2 regions of the Seohaeicola saemankumensis genome follow, and region 1 is predicted to be linked to the other one. Evidence: riboswitches for the same ligand, from Rfam matches in the RefSeq annotation. Region 1 holds a riboswitch; the other holds the start of a gene.
What was found. Region 1 has a riboswitch for thiamine pyrophosphate ahead of thiD (bifunctional hydroxymethylpyrimidine kinase/phosphomethylpyrimidine kinase). Riboswitches for the same ligand answer to the same signal wherever they lie in the genome.
Positions count from the first base shown of each region.

Region 2: it holds a riboswitch for thiamine pyrophosphate, as region 1 does, so the genes downstream of both, thiB (thiamine ABC transporter substrate binding subunit) here and thiD (bifunctional hydroxymethylpyrimidine kinase/phosphomethylpyrimidine kinase) in region 1, are expected to answer to the same signal.

Region 1 covers NZ_JBHTKR010000001.1:678,246-685,949, reverse strand. The annotation lists gene ACFQ3C_RS03275 (ABC transporter substrate-binding protein) at 1-467, opposite strand, end outside; gene ACFQ3C_RS03270 (ABC transporter permease) at 500-1,285, opposite strand; gene ACFQ3C_RS03265 (ABC transporter permease) at 1,285-2,151, opposite strand; gene ACFQ3C_RS03260 (LysR family transcriptional regulator) at 2,239-3,192, shown strand; TPP riboswitch at 3,246-3,347, shown strand; gene thiD (bifunctional hydroxymethylpyrimidine kinase/phosphomethylpyrimidine kinase) at 3,411-4,214, shown strand; gene ACFQ3C_RS03250 (FAD-dependent oxidoreductase) at 4,207-5,181, shown strand; gene thiS (sulfur carrier protein ThiS) at 5,171-5,368, shown strand; gene ACFQ3C_RS03240 (thiazole synthase) at 5,372-6,148, shown strand; gene ACFQ3C_RS03235 (thiamine phosphate synthase) at 6,145-6,741, shown strand; gene ACFQ3C_RS03230 (HesA/MoeB/ThiF family protein) at 6,738-7,700, shown strand.
Region 2 covers NZ_JBHTKR010000004.1:386,523-394,226, reverse strand. The annotation lists gene ACFQ3C_RS11555 (cytochrome c1) at 1-475, shown strand, start outside; gene thiQ (thiamine ABC transporter ATP-binding protein) at 540-1,235, opposite strand; gene ACFQ3C_RS11545 (thiamine/thiamine pyrophosphate ABC transporter permease ThiP) at 1,222-2,787, opposite strand; gene thiB (thiamine ABC transporter substrate binding subunit) at 2,763-3,740, opposite strand; TPP riboswitch at 3,776-3,883, opposite strand; gene aroC (chorismate synthase) at 3,975-5,090, shown strand; gene ACFQ3C_RS11530 (AEC family transporter) at 5,094-6,038, shown strand; gene ACFQ3C_RS11525 (thioredoxin family protein) at 6,039-6,458, opposite strand; gene ACFQ3C_RS11520 (cytochrome c biogenesis CcdA family protein) at 6,489-7,202, opposite strand; gene ACFQ3C_RS11515 (DMT family transporter) at 7,284-7,704, opposite strand, start outside.

The DNA.
Region 1 (7,704 bases):
GAAAGGTAATCCGGCGTGACGCGCCGGTAGGCATTGGTCAGCGCGTCCATCACCAGCCCCATGTTGGGGATGTTGTCCGTGTTCAGTTCGACCGTCAGGCCGAAATTCGCGTAGCGGGCATAGTCGAAGACGCCCGACAGATGGGCGATGTTATACTCCCCCTCCTGGCTGGAGCGCACCTGCGCCAGGTATTCGTCGCCGCCCGAAAACGTGCCGTCGACCACGTTGATGCCGGTCGCCGCAGTATAGGGATCGAAGGCATGTTTGCGGAACGCCTCGGATACCACGCCGCCCCACCCGTCAAAGCGGACCTGCTGCACGCCTTGCGCCCTGGCGTATCTGGCGAAGGGGGTCTGCAGGCCATAAGCCGCCCCCGCCGCACCGATCAGCCCCAGAAAGCTGCGCCGGTCCATGTCGCCGTTGCGATACCGCTCCAGCAGGCGTTCGTATCTCTTGGTATTGTCCATTTTCGATCTCTCCTTGGTTGGGATGCGCGGTTCTAGGCGCCGCGTTTCATTGACAGGCTGCGGGCGATGGCCGCCCCCAGAAGTGGAAGGCCCACGGTCAGCACGATCATCACCGTGCCCAGCGCGTTGATTTCAGGGCTGATCGAATTGCGCAGCATCGAGAAGATCTGCGTGGGCACCGTCTCGACGCCACCGGGCTTCCAGAACAGCGTGCCGGTGATGTCGTCGAAACTGATGGTGAAGGCGAACAGCGCCCCCGCGGCAACGGCGGGCAGCAGAAGCGGCAGGGTGACGGAAAAGAAGGTCTGCACCGGGGATGCGCCAAGGCTCAGCGCCGCCTCCTCGACATCGCGGCGGATGCTGACAAGCCGCGCCTGCACCACAAGGATCACGAAAGGCAGCGTAAAGATCACATGCCCCGCCAGCAGCAGCACGAAGCTTTTGCCGATGCCCAGCCAGTTCAGAAACAGCAGCAGCGCCACCGCCAGCACCACCTCGGGCACGAGAATGGGCGCGATCAGCACGGTCGTGATCAGGTTGCGGCCGGGCAGCCTGTAGCGCACCAGCGCCAGGCTTGCCAGAACGCCCAGCGTGGTCGATATCACCGCCGTCATCAGCCCCAGCACCAACGAGGTGCGGAAGGCCCGCATCACGGCTTCATTGTTCCACAGCGCCTCGAACCAGCGCAGCGACAGGCCGGTCATGGGAAAGCTGCCGAACTGGTTTGCATTGAACGACAGCAGCACCACCACCGCGACCGGCAGGAACATGAAGCCATAGACCGCGATGGCGTAAAGACGGATCAGACCCCAGCCCATCAGCCCAGCCCCTTGGCCAGCTGCGCCATGCCCAGATAGCGGTTGTAGACCGCCACCAACGCCCCCAGCACCAGCAGAAGCAGCAGCGACAACGCCGATCCCAGCGGCCAGTTGAGTTGTGTGATGATCGCCTCATAGACGAGGTTGGCGAACATCGCGTCACGCGGCCCGCCCAGCACCAGCGGCGTGATATAGGTGCCTGCCCCCAACACGAAACACAGCAAGCCCCCGGCGGCCAGCCCCGGCAGCGACAGCGGCAGCGTCACCTGCATGAAGGCCTGCCATCGCGAAGCCCCCAGCGAGGTGGCGGCATCTTCGAGGTTGGTGTCGATCCCGTCCAGGCTGACATAGACATTCAGAACCATGAAGGGCAGCAGGAAATGGACAAGCCCAAGGATCACGGCGGCCTCGTTGTACAGCATCTGCAGCGGTGCGCCGATCACGCCCAGCGCCAGCAACGCACTGTTCAGCGCGCCAGATGCGCCAAGAATGTTGATCCAGCTCATCGTGCGGATGATGTAGCTGATCCAGAAGGGCAGCATCAGAAGCAGCAGCAGGATCATCCTGTTGCCGCCGGAACGCGCGATGAAATAGGCGGCCGGATATCCCAGAACCGCGCAAAGCACCGTGGTGATTGCCGCGATCTTCAGCGTGTTCAGCAGGATGTAGCGATAGAAGGGATCGGTCAGCGCCTTTACCCAGTTGTCCAGGTGAAACCCCGCCGTATCGGCCCCCACGGCGGAACGCAGCCAGAAGGAATAGACCACGATGAACAGCAGCGGCACCAGCAGCAGCAGGCTGACCGCGCCCAGTGCGGGGGATAGCAGGATCCAGGGCTGACGCGCTTCGCGCCGTTCGATGCTCATGTCGGGTGCTCCGTGTTGGCGGCAGGTTGACACGGGGCAATTCATTGATCCAATAGATAACTAAGATACCGACTATAGGCTTGATCAATGCACCCATCGCCCGAGAAGCTGGCCCGCGACCTGGACTGGAACCTGCTGCGTACCTTCGTGGTGCTGGTCGATGCGGGGTCGGTCACCCGCGCCGCCGAAGCGCTGGGATTGCAACAGCCCAGCGTCTCCAGCGCGCTGAAACGGCTGGAAAGCCACATGGGCCGGCAGTTGATCGACCGCAAGCCGGGCCGTTTCGTTCTGACCGATGCGGGGCGTCTGCTTTATGCCGAGGCTCTGGACATCACCGGCGCGATCCTGCGGATCGGCACCGTCATCCGCGAGGTCGAGGAAGAGGTAAGAGGCCATGTCAACATCGCGATCGCCAGCCATGTGGTTTGCCCGCTTCTGAACGAGGCGCTTGGCGAATTTCATGCCCGCCACCCCGCGGCCACCCTGTCGATCGATGTCAGCGCCAGCCGTCAGGCGCTGGAAAAGGTGCTGGCGCGGCGCGTGTCCTTCGCGGTCTGCCTGGTCAAGGACCGCAACCCCAGGCTGGAATACCGCCACCTATTCCGCGAGTTCTTCGGCCTGTTCTGCGGCCCCTCGCATCCGCTGTTCGGGCGCGAGGGGCTGTCCACCGCCGATCTGGCGGGCGCGGCATCGGTCAGTTTCGTCACCGACCAGATGAACGATGCGCTGCGCCCGGTTACCCTGATGCGCGCCGCGGCGGGGCTGGAGGATCGGGTCGTCGGGTCCTCGTCGAACCTGGAAGAGGTGCGCCGCATGATCATGGCGGGTATCGGCGTGGGTCCCCTGCCCCTGCATGTGATGCGCGAGGATGTGGCCATGGGGCGGCTGTGGCGTCTGCCCCCCTACGAAGATCCGCCCGCCATCGACGTGCATGTGGTCTGGAACCCCCGCGCGCGACTGAACCGGGCGGAACGGTCGCTGCTGGAAGGGTTGCAGGCCAAGATCGAAACCACCCCCGAGGCCGATCGCATCTATAGCTGACCACCTGACGCATCGCCCTTGAAGCGGCCCCGAATCTGCCCTAGCCTTACCCGTGCAAACCGTTGGGGTGCCCCGCAAGGGGCTGAGAGGCGACACGCCAACCCATCGAACCTGATCCGGGTCATACCGGCGGAGGGAACGGTGCTTTAGATGGGCCATTCACGCCCCTGATCCGTTCCTTGCCGTCGCTGATCCCCATGACGCAAGGACAACCGGGCATGACGGTCATCGCACTTACCATCGCAGGCTCCGACAGCGGGGGCGGCGCCGGCATCCAGGCCGATCTCAAGACCTTCTCGGCGCTTGGCGTCTATGGCGCCAGCGTTATCACCGCGCTGACCGCGCAGAACACCCGTGCGGTGACGCGTGTGGAACCCGCAAGCCCCGCGATGATCGCCGCCCAGATCGCGGCGGTTTTCGACGATCTGGACATTCGCGCCGTCAAACTGGGGATGCTGGGCGGGGTGGACGCGATCCGCAGGGTCGCCGCGGGCCTGTCCCATCGCAACGTGCCCCTGGTGCTGGACCCGGTGATGATCGCCAAATCCGGTGATGCGCTCTTGCCGGATGACGCCGTGGCCAGCCTGCGTGCCGACCTGCTGCCCATGGCGACACTGCTGACCCCCAACCTGCCAGAGGCCGCGCGCCTGCTGGACACCGCCCCCGCGCGGGACGAGGCCGCGATGCAGGACCAGGGCCGCGCGCTACTGGCGCTTGGCGCGGGGGCGGTTCTGATGAAAGGCGGGCACGGTTCGGGCGAGACCTGCACCGATCTGTTGATCACCGCGGGCGGCACCCTGCGCCTGACCGCGCCACGCCGCCTGACACGCAACACCCACGGCACCGGCTGCACCCTGTCCGCCGCCATCGCCGCCGGTCTGGCGCAGGGCATGGACATGCCCGCCGCCGTCACCCGCGCCCATGCCTATCTGCAAGGCGCGATTGCCGCCGCCGACACGCTGCATGTCGGCCATGGGCACGGCCCCGTGCATCATTTCCACGCGGTCTGGTCGCATGGCTGACGTGACCATCATCGGTGCAGGCGTTGCGGGTCTCTGGGCCGCCTACGCGCTTGCCCGGCGCGGCATCACGCCCCGCCTGATCGACCGCAACGGCGCCCCCGGCGCGCATGGGTGTTCGTGGTGGGCCGGCGGGATGCTGGCGCCCTTCTGCGAAGGCGCCACATCGGAACCCGCCGTGATCGCGCATGGCCGGCAAGCGGCAACAGACTGGGCCGAGGTGACGCAGGTTGTGCAGAAAGGCTCTCTCGTCGTGACCCTCGCCCGCGACCGGGCCGAGCTTGACCGCTTCGCCCGCCGCACGACAGGCCACAGCCGCATCAGCGGCGCGGCGCTTACCGACCTGGAACCCGACCTTGCGACAGCGGGGCGCGAGGCGCTGTTCTTCGCAACCGAATCCCACCTGTCACCGCGCCGCGCGCTGGCCGATCTTGTCGCCGCCCTCGCCCAACGCGGCATCACCATCGAACGGGACGAAGCGCGCCCCGACGACATCCCCGGCACCGTTCTTGATTGCCGTGGTCTTGCCGCCAAGGCCCCCGGCCTGCGCGGCGTGCGGGGCGAAATGGTGATGCTGCACACCCCCGAGGTCACGCTCTCGCGTCCCGTGCGGCTGCTGCATCCGCGCCATCCGCTTTATATCGTGCCACGCGGCGACGGTGTCTTCATGCTGGGTGCAACCCAGATCGAAAGCGCAGGGCCCGGCCCCGTCACGGCCCGCGCCCTGCTGGAACTGTTGTCGGCCGCCTATGCGCTGCACCCCGCCTTTGCCGAGGCCGAAGTGATCGAAACCGGCGCGGATCTGCGCCCCGCCTTTGCCAATCACGTCCCCCGCGTGATCCGACAGGGCCGCGTGCTGCATCTGAACGGCCTTTTCCGCCACGGCTACCTGATGGCCCCGGCACTGGCGCATCAGGCGGCGGATTACCTGCAAACCGGCACGAAAGGAGACCTGTTCCATGAGGATTGAGGTGAACGGAGAACCACGCGAAGTGACTGCAACAACTCTGGCCGATGCGCTGGTCGAACTGGGCTGGGGCGCGGCGAAGGTCGCGACGGCCATCAACGGCGATTTCGTCCCGGCCAGCGCCCGCGCCACGCAGACCCTGCGCGACGGCGACCGGATCGAGGTGCTTGCCCCGATGCAGGGGGGCTGAGCGATGCGCGATTTCTATGGCGTGACGCTGGACAGCCCGCTGATGCTGGGCACGGCGCAATACCCCTCGCCCGCCGTGATGGAGGCGGCGTTCCGCGCCTCCGGCGCCTCGGTCGCCACCGTGTCCCTGCGCCGCGAAACCGCAGGCGGGCAAATGGGTGGCGGGCAGGCGTTCTGGCAGATCATCAAGGGACTGGGCGTTCATGTGCTGCCCAATACCGCCGGCTGCTACAGCGCGCGCGAGGCGATCACCACCGCCCGCATGGCCCGCGATGTGTTCGAGACGAACTGGATCAAGCTGGAGGTGATCGGCCATGCCGACACGCTGCAACCCGACCCCTTCGGCACGCTTGAGGCGGCCGAGACCCTGTCGGCCGACGGGTTCGAGGTGTTTCCCTACATGACCGAAGACCAGGTGCTGGCCCAGCGCCTTGTCGATGCGGGGTGTCGCGTGCTGATGCCATGGGGCGCGCCCATCGGCTCCGGTCTGGGGCTGAACAACCGCTATGGTCTGCGGACGCTGCGCGCGGCCTTTCCCGACATTGCCATGGTCGTGGACGCCGGGCTTGGCCTGCCCAGCCATGCCGCCGACGCGATGGAGACCGGATTTGACGCGGTGCTGCTCAATACAGCCGTGGCGCAGGCAGGCGATCCCGTCGCCATGGCCGAAGCCTTCGGCCTGGCCGCGCGCGCAGGTGCGCTTGCGTATCGCGCGGATCCCATGGCGCCGCGCGACATGGCTGTCCCCTCCACCCCCGTGATCGGAAAGGCATGGCTATGACGCTGCCCCGTTTCTATCCCATCTTCGACAGCGCCGCATGGCTTGCCCGCGCCCTGCCGCTTGGCGTCCGGCTGGTGCAACTGCGGATCAAGGACAAGGACAGCGCCAGCACCGAGGCCGAGGTCCGCGCCGGTCTGACACTGGCCCGCCAGCATGGTGCCGCACTGGTGATCAATGACCACTGGCAGATCGCCATCGACGCGGGCGCGGACTGGCTGCATCTGGGGCAGGAAGACCTTGAAACCGCCGATATCCCCGCGATCCGCCGTGCGGGGCTGAAGCTGGGCCTCTCGACACATGACCATGCGGAACTGGACCGCGCACTGGCGCTGTCGCCCGATTATGTCGCGCTGGGGCCGGTTTACCCCACGATCCTCAAGCAGATGAAATGGCATCAGCAGGGGTTGGCGCGGGTGACCGAATGGAAGCGGCTTGTTGGTGACGTTCCGCTCTGCGCGATCGGCGGGCTGACCCCCGAACGTGGGCAAGCCTGCCTGAACGCCGGGGCCGATCTGGTCGCCGCGGTGACCGACATCACGCTGAACGCCGATCCCGAGGCGCGGATGCGCGACTGGCTGAAGGTGGCCGGATGACCCGCTACGCCCGTCAGGTGATCCTGCCGCAGGTCGGCGCAGAAGGTCAGGCACGGCTGGCCGCAGCCCATGTGCTGATCGTGGGCGCGGGCGGGCTGGGCGTGCCGGTGCTGCAATACCTCTGCGGCGCGGGCCTGGGGCGCATCACCCTGGTCGATGGCGACCGGATCGCCGCCCATAACCTGCACCGTCAGCCGCTTTACCGGATGGACCAGGTCGGGCAGTTCAAGGCCGGGGCAGCCGCCACGGCCATGGCCGCCCTGAACCCCGAGGTCACGGTCAATGCCGTCACCGCATGGCTGGACCCGGCCAATGCGCCCGCCCTTGTCGCCCGTGCCGATCTGGTGCTGGATTGCGCCGATACATTCGCGGCCAGCCTGACCCTGTCGGATGCCTGCATGGACGCAGGCAAGCCGCTGATCGCGGCCTCTGCCCTTGGCCTGTCGGGCTATGCGGGGGGCTTTTGTGGCCCGGCACCCAGCCTGCGGGCCTTGTTCCCCGACCTGCCCGACCGGGGCGCCACCTGCGACACGGCGGGGGTGATGGGGCCGGTCGTCGCCACCATCGGCGCGATACAGGCGCAGATGGCGCTGTCGAGCCTTCTGGATCTCAGCCCCTCGCCCCTTGGACAACTCATCAGCTTCGACGCCGCGCGCTGGCGCTTTGGCGGCTTTCGTTTCGATACCGCACCGGAACCGGCACACAGCCTGCGGTTCATCGCGCCCGCGCAGATCGCGGCGGATGACCTGATCATCGACCTTCGCACCGAAGAACCCGCCCCCTTCCGCGCCGATGCCCTGCATCTTGGCCCCGATCAAGGCTACACCCCACCCCCCGGCACGTCGCGCGTGATCCTCGCCTGCCGCACCGGCCTGCGCGCGCATCACGCAGGGCTGGCCCTGCAATCCCGCTGGCCGGGCAAGATTGCCCTGCTGGCCGTCCCTCCCACCGATTCCTGACCCC
Region 2 (7,704 bases), on a different contig from region 1:
CACCGAAACCGATCATTTCCCGGAATCGAACCTGTCGAACGCCCCTGACCTGTCTTTGATGGCGAAGGCACGCGCCGGTTTCCACGGCCCCTATGGCAGCGGTCTGAACCAGCTGTTCAAGGGCATGGGCGGCCCGGAGTATATCCATTCGCTGCTCATGGGTTACACGGGCGAGGAAAAGGTCGAGGCCGGAACCACACTCTATGAGAACACGGCATTCCCCGGTGGCTGGATCGGCATGGCGCCCCCGCTTTACGAGGATCAGCTGGAATTCGCAGATGGTCACAGCAACGCAATGGAATCGGTGGCGGAAGATGTCTCGGCTTTCCTGATGTGGACTGCGGAACCCAAGATGATGGCCCGCAAGCAGACCGGCTTCGTCGCCGTGCTGTTCCTGTCGGTGCTGACGGTCCTGCTGTATCTGACCAACAAGCGGATCTGGATGCCCGTGAAGCGCAAGGAAAAGAACACCTGATCTTTTTCGGATCGGTCGAACTGGAAAACCCCGCCTTGTGCGGGGTTTTTCTTTGGCGCGTAGCTTACTCGCCCAGATAGGCGACCAAAGCCGGAGGTGGGTTGTCCAGCAGCGCCGCGGTGGGCTGTGGCGGGAGGGCGATGCCATCCGCCACCAGAATCGTCTGGGGCGCAATCTTGCGGGCGTCGGATGGATCGTGACTGACCATCAGCAAGGTAGCGCCAGTTTCCAAGGCAAGGTGCGCCACAAGATCAAGCATCTCGGATTTCAGGGCCGGCCCCAGGGCCGCGAATGGTTCGTCCAGCAGGATCAAGGGGCGGCGCTGCACCAGTACGCGCGCAAGGGCCACGCGCCCCTGCTGCCCTCCGGACAAGGAACCGGGCTTGCGCGCGCCGTAGCCGTCAAGACCGACGCGCTGCAAGGCTTGCGACACACGCAGCTGATCCTTTTCGGACAATCGCAGGTCTGGCCGGATCCCCAAGCCGACGTTCTGCGCGACGGTCAGGTGCGGAAACAGGTTGTTGTCTTGAAACAGCATGGCCACCGGACGTTTTGCCGGCGGCAGGTTCGTGATGTCCTGCCCGTCCCACAGCACACGACCCAGCGCCGTCTGGAAGAACCCTGCGATGACATTCAAAAGCGTCGATTTTCCTGCGCCTGAAGGACCAATGATGGCCACGACCGCGCCTGCCGCAAGCGACAGATCGGCACGCAAGGCAAAGGCATCCTGCCGGATCTCAAGCCTTTCAAGTGTCAGCATCGCGGCGCCCTCCCTGGTCGAACAGCCAGAACAGCAACAAGCTGAACACCAGCAGAATCAATCCTGCCCCTGCAGCGGCGTCCATCCGGTAGGCCCCCATGAGCCGCAGGATCTGAAGTGGCAGCGTCGCGCGTTCCGGATCGGCAAAAAGCGCAATCACACCAAGATCACCCATCGAAAGTGCCGCCGCAAGCCCGGCTGAAAACCCCAGTGGGCGGCGCAGGCGGGGCAGGGTCAGACCGCGCAACCGGGAAAGACCTGTCATGCCAAGACTGTCGGCCAGCGGTCCGAAATCACGCTCGATATCCCGCAAGGCCGGCGCCATGACACGCAGGGCAAAAGGCAGCGCGGCCATCGCGTTGACCAGCACCGTCACGGCAAAGGCCCAGCGCGCCGGATCACCGAAAGGGTTGATCAGCAGAAACAGCCCCGTTCCGATCACCAATGGGGAGGCCGCAATGCCCAGCAGCCCCAATGCCTCGATCCTGCGGCGCTGCAGGGCAAGATGGGCCAGCGAAAGCGCCATGGTCACGGTCAGAAAAGTAGATGACAAGGCCATCACAAGGGACACCCCGGCAGCGCGCCAGACCTGTATCGGCAGCGCGTCCAGCCCGGACAGTCCGCGCCAGACTACAGCACCCAGAGGCAACAAGAGAAACAGCGCCGCCAGCATCAGCGCAAGGCTGTCCAGTATCCGCAACGGCCATTGCTCGGCCTCCCACCTGCGCGGGACCCGGTCCAGGCCGCGCCCGAAGCCATCCAGAAGGCTCAGGCGCAAGGCCAGACTTGCGGCCAGCATCACGATCGCCATCTGCAAGACAGACAGGACCGCCGCGCGCGCCAGATCGAAATCAAGCCGGAACGCCTGGTAGATCGCCAGTTCAACCGTTGTCGCACGCGGGCCACCGCCAAGGGTCAGAGCGACAGCAAAGCTGCTCAGACAGATTGCAAAGACAAGAAGTGCCGCACCGGGCAATGTCGCGCGCAGCATCGGCCATTCCAAAAGGCGAAACACATCCCGCGGCTGGCAGCCAAGGCTCGCCGCAAGACGGAACCTTTCTGCGGGAATGCCCTGCCAGCCCTGCAACAGGATACGGGTTGCCAATGGCAGGTTGAAGAAGACATGCGCCAGCACGACCCCGTGCAAGCCATAGATCTGTACCGGTGGCAGGCCGATCCAGGCCAGCGCCTGATTGATGATACCAGACCGTCCGAAAACCGCCAGCAACCCCAGCACCGCCACGATGACGGGCAGGATGAAGGGCGCACCCATCAGCGTGATCAAGATCCCCCGGCCCGGAAACTGGCGGCGCGCCAGGGCGCGGGCAACGGGAATTGCCAGGGTCACGCTGAAAAGGGCGGACAGAACCGCCTGAGACAGCGTGAAACGCACAGCGGCCCAGTCCGCGGGGCCGGGCAGGCTTGCTGCACTGGCACGCCAGAACACGGCCGCCAGCGGCAGCGCCACGAAGGCCACAAGCATGCAGGCCACGGCCCAACCGGCCCAGCGCCCGGCCGGGTTCCGGCCTAACGGGACAGGGCGCGCAGCCATTCGTCCAGCGCCAGATCACGCAGCGCATCGGCCTGGTCGATTGGCGCCAAGATCGCCTTTTCGGGCTGTATCAGTGTCGAAAAGCCATCAGGAAGACCTGCCTGTGGCAACACCACGGGATACATCCAATTGGTTGTCGGAATGATCGACTGGAACGTCTCGCCCAGCATGAAACGCAGAAATTGATCCGCCAGTTCAGGCTGGTCGGTTGCCGCCAGCTTGCCCGCAACCTCGATCTGCATGTAGTGACCTTCGGTGAAGGGAAGGGCCACCTTGCTGTCATCTTCCTCGGCAATCAGGTGATAGGCGGGCGAGGTGGTGTAGGACAGGACCAGATCGGCCTCACCTTCCAGGAACAGGCCGTAAGCCTCGGACCAGCCGGGAGTCACGGTCACGATATTGTCGGCCAGCCCCTCCCAGATCGCGGGGGCTTCATCGCCATAGGCGGATTTGACCCACATCAGCAAACCAAGACCGGGGGTCGAGGAACGCGGATCCTGGATCACGATCTTCAGGTCGCTGGCTGCCAGTTCGCGGAAATCGGCAGGCTGCGCGGCGCCACGATTGCCTACGAAGGCGAAGTAACCCCAGTCATAAGGCAGAAACAGCGGATCGGTCCATTCCAGGGGCAGGTCCAGATCGGTCTCGATCGTGTGGGCCATGAACAGGCCCGTCTGAAGTGCGGCGGCAATCAGCCCGGTGTCCAGCCCCAGCACGATATCGGCATCGCTGCGCGCCCCTTCCAGCTTGAGCCGCCCCAAAAGGGCCGCCCCGTCGCCCGCGCCCACCAGATTGATGATGCAGCCGCATTCGGCCTCGAAGGCTTGCTTCACGGCGGGTCCGGGCCCCCAATCGGAGACGAAACTGTCATAGGTATAGACGGTCAGTTCCGGGGTCTGGGCCAAGGCAGGCCCGGCAGCAAGAAAGGTGGCAATCACAAGATGCGGCTTCATTCGATCCTCCAACGATCCGGGCATCGGGCGAGTGTGGAGGGCGTCCATACCTTCCCTCCGCCGGGTCTAACCGGTTCAGGTTCAACGGGTTTGCCATGCGGCATCTCAGCGTGGCGTCTGGCCATGCACCCCGAGGTAAGCGCGACCCTAGTGCCGCAGCCCGGCCCCATCAAGGCAAAACCGCTTGAGACAGGTCAAGCGCCCCGCTAGACCTGCCGCAAAGGAGTGCTGCACATGAGCATGAACAGCTTCGGCCATCTGTTCCGCGTGACCACCTGGGGCGAAAGCCACGGGCCTGCGTTGGGTGCCACCGTGGACGGTTGCCCGCCGGGTGTCGCGATCACCGAAAGCCTGATCCAGCATTGGCTGGACAAGCGCAAGCCGGGGCAGAACAAATACACGACACAGCGGCGCGAAGCGGACGAGGTGCGCATCCTGTCCGGCGTGTTCGAAGGACAGACAACCGGCACACCCGTGCAGCTGATGATCGAGAATACCGACCAGCGATCCAAGGATTACGGCGATATCGCCGAGAAATTCCGCCCCGGCCATGCCGATATCACCTATTGGCAGAAATACGGTGTACGAGACTATCGCGGCGGGGGGCGATCGTCGGCGCGCGAAACGGCGGCGCGGGTGGCGGCAGGCGGCCTTGCGCGGGCGGCACTTGCGACACTTGCACCCGAAGTGCAGATCACCGGCTACATGACGCAGATCGGCCCGCATGGGATCGACCGCGATCGGTTCGACTGGGACCAGATCGACCAGAACCCGTTCTGGACGCCTGATGCCGTGGCCGCCGCTGAATGGGCCGATTACCTGGATGGTCTGCGCAAGTCCGGCAATTCGGTCGGCGCGATCATCGAGGTGGTTGCGCGGGGTGTGCCTGCGGGGCTTGGGGCGCCGGTTTATGGCAAGTTAGACACTGATCTGGCCGCTGCGATGATGTCGATCAATGCTGTCAAAGGCGTGGAAATCGGCGAAGGGATGGCCGCCGCGATGCTGACCGGCGAAGAAAACGCCGATGAGATCTTCCTCGGGAATGATGGCAAGCCGGTCTATTCGTCCAACCATGCAGGCGGCATCCTTGGCGGGATCTCGACCGGGCAGGACATTGTCGTTCGCTTTGCGGTCAAGCCGACATCGTCGATCCTCAAAGCCAGACAGACGATCACCAAGGGCGGTCAGGCGGCCGAAATCATCACCAAGGGACGGCACGACCCTTGCGTCGGCATCCGCGCCGTTCCTGTGGGCGAGGCGATGATGGCCTGCGTGATCCTGGATCACATCCTGCTGCATCGCGGCCAGATCGGCGGCGCCGTCGGCGAGACGCGTGGCCGTATCGGCTGAACCTTGGGCGCGATCCTGACCATCACCTTTCCGATCTTCGCGCTGATCGGCATAGGGTATGGCGCCGTGCGTGCAGGGCTTTTTGCCGCTTCGGACATGAAGACGCTGGGCAAGTATGTCCTGAACATCGCCTTGCCTGCGCTGCTGTTCAACACGGTGGCGACACGCGATCTGAACGAGGTGCTGAACCTTGGATATGTGGTTGTCTTCGCACTGGCCGGATTGCTGACGATTGGCGTCACTTACCTGTGGTTCACCCTGCAAGGCACCGGGCCGGCGCGGCGCGCCATAGCGGTCATGGGATCGACCTGCCCGAATTCAGGCTTTGTGGGTTATCCGGTGATGCTGCTGGTGTTCCCCGATCTGGCGGGTGTCGTGCTGGCGCTGAACATGGTGGTCGAGAATTTTCTGCTGATCCCGCTTTGCCTGATCTTCCTTGAGGCGTCACGCGACCGACATGGCAAATCGCTGCTGCGGATCGCGGGGGGAATCATCCTGGGCGTCCTGCGCCGGCCCATGGTGATCGGGCTGATGCTGGGGCTGCTGGTGATGCTTTCGGGCCTGCCCGTACCGCAGATGATCACACGGTTGATGGAGGTACTGGCCACCTCTTCTTCCGCCATCGCGCTGTTCGTCATCGGCGGCTCGCTCGTGGGGTTGCCTGTCGTCGGGCAGCGGTCACTGGCGGCGCAGATCGTGGCAGGCAAGCTGCTGGTCAGCCCGGCGATGGCCGGGCTTGTCCTGCTTACGCTGCCCTTGATCGGCCTGCCGCTGCTGTCAGGCGACATGGCCGTTGCGGTGGTCCTGTCCATGGCCATGCCGATGTTCGGGATCTACACGCTTCTGGCCCAGGATTACGGGCATGAGGGCATCGCATCCATCGCGCTGCTGGGCGCGACAGCGGGCGCGTTCTTTACCCTCAGCGCGCTGCTGGCCATCCTGACCTGATCAGGAATTCGCCGCCTGCAGGGCCGTATCCATCAGCGCCTTGATCTCGGCCCGGCCGGTCTGCGCCACGATGCGGCCCAGTTCCTGATCACCACGCAGAACCACAAGGGTCGAGCGGCGGGGGATCTTCAGCTCCTGCACGATGTCAGAGCGGCCATATTCATCCCAGTCGACGTCGATGAAGGTGATCTTTTTCTCGTAATCCGGCGTTTCAGCCTTGAGGGCTGCCAGAACGCGTTCCTGCGCCTTGCACGTGCTGCACCAGCTGGCCTTGAAATCCAGAAACACGGTATCGCCAGCCGCCAGCCGTTCTTCCAGCAGTGCGGGCGTGTAAGGCAGACCCGCGGCGCGCACGGCAACCGGCAAGGCCAGTGTCACGGCAGTCGTCGATGTCAGGGCAATGAAATCTCGGCGGTTCATGGGAACTCCTTCGGGTTGATCAGGACAAGGTCAAATGGACACGGATAGATCGACAAGCCAGGCGGGCAGCGTCTGGATCAGCCAGGCGTCGATGATGTGATGTATGCGGAACAAGAGGGCCAGACCCACGGCCACGAAGACCCCGCCCATCAGGGGGCGCGCCTTCGCAGCAATGGCGCGCATCATGGCCTGACGCCGTTGCAGCGCAGACCGCGCCCCATAGCCAAGGCCCAGGATCAGGGTCGATACGCCAAGGGCAAAGGTCGCCATGATCGCGGTCGCCCAAAGCAGGCTTTCGCCCTGCGCCGCCAGCGATATGGCACCGCCAAGGGTCGGACCGATGCAGGGCGACCAGACCGCCCCCAAAAGCATCCCGCCCGCAAACTGCCCCTGAAGGCCGGCGGAACTGATCCGGTCCATCCGGGTGTCCGCGCCGCTGGCAAGCCCGGCTGTCGCCGTGGAAAAGGCCATGCCGAAGCGCGGCACAAGAAGGATCAGGCCAAACCCGATCATCAGGATGGCGCCGGCCTGTGCGATGATTTCCTCGGTGAGGCCAAGGGCAAATCCGAAGGCCGACACCGTGACCCCCAGAACCACGAAAGACAGGCTCATGCCTGCGGCCAGCGCAACCGGCCCAAGCGGGCTTGCCTGCAATGCCCCGGCCAGCACGATGGGCAGCACCGGCAGAACGCAGGGGTTGATCAGGGTCAGAAGCCCGGCCAGATATCCAAGGATCAATTCCATACCCGCGATCTAGACGGCTGTTGCCGTGCCTGTCATCACACGTTGCCTTCAACCACCATCACGAGAGCGTGGGGGTTTATGTCAAACCACGGGTTTCTGGCGTGACAACTGCACGGCAAGGATGCCTGCGGCAATGATGACCACACCCACGATATCAAGGATCCCCAGCGCCTCGCCCAGAAGAACAGCGGCGATGGCCACGCCGAAGAACGGGTTGAGGAAATGGAAGGTCGCGGCCTTGACCGCCCCGATCTGGTTGACCAGCGTGAACCAGACCCAGGTGGCCGCAAGACCGGGAACCAGTGTTGTATAAAGGAAGGCCACGACAAGCTTCCAGTTCAAGGTGACTTCGATCGTCTCGAACATGGCCGAACCTACGGCAAGAATGGCCGCGCCCACGAACATCTGCAGCCCCACGATCATCATCACGTTCCCGCCCGAGGATGCGCCCCGCACGGATAGCGTGGCGACGGTCAGCGCCGCGGCACCCAGAATGCACAGC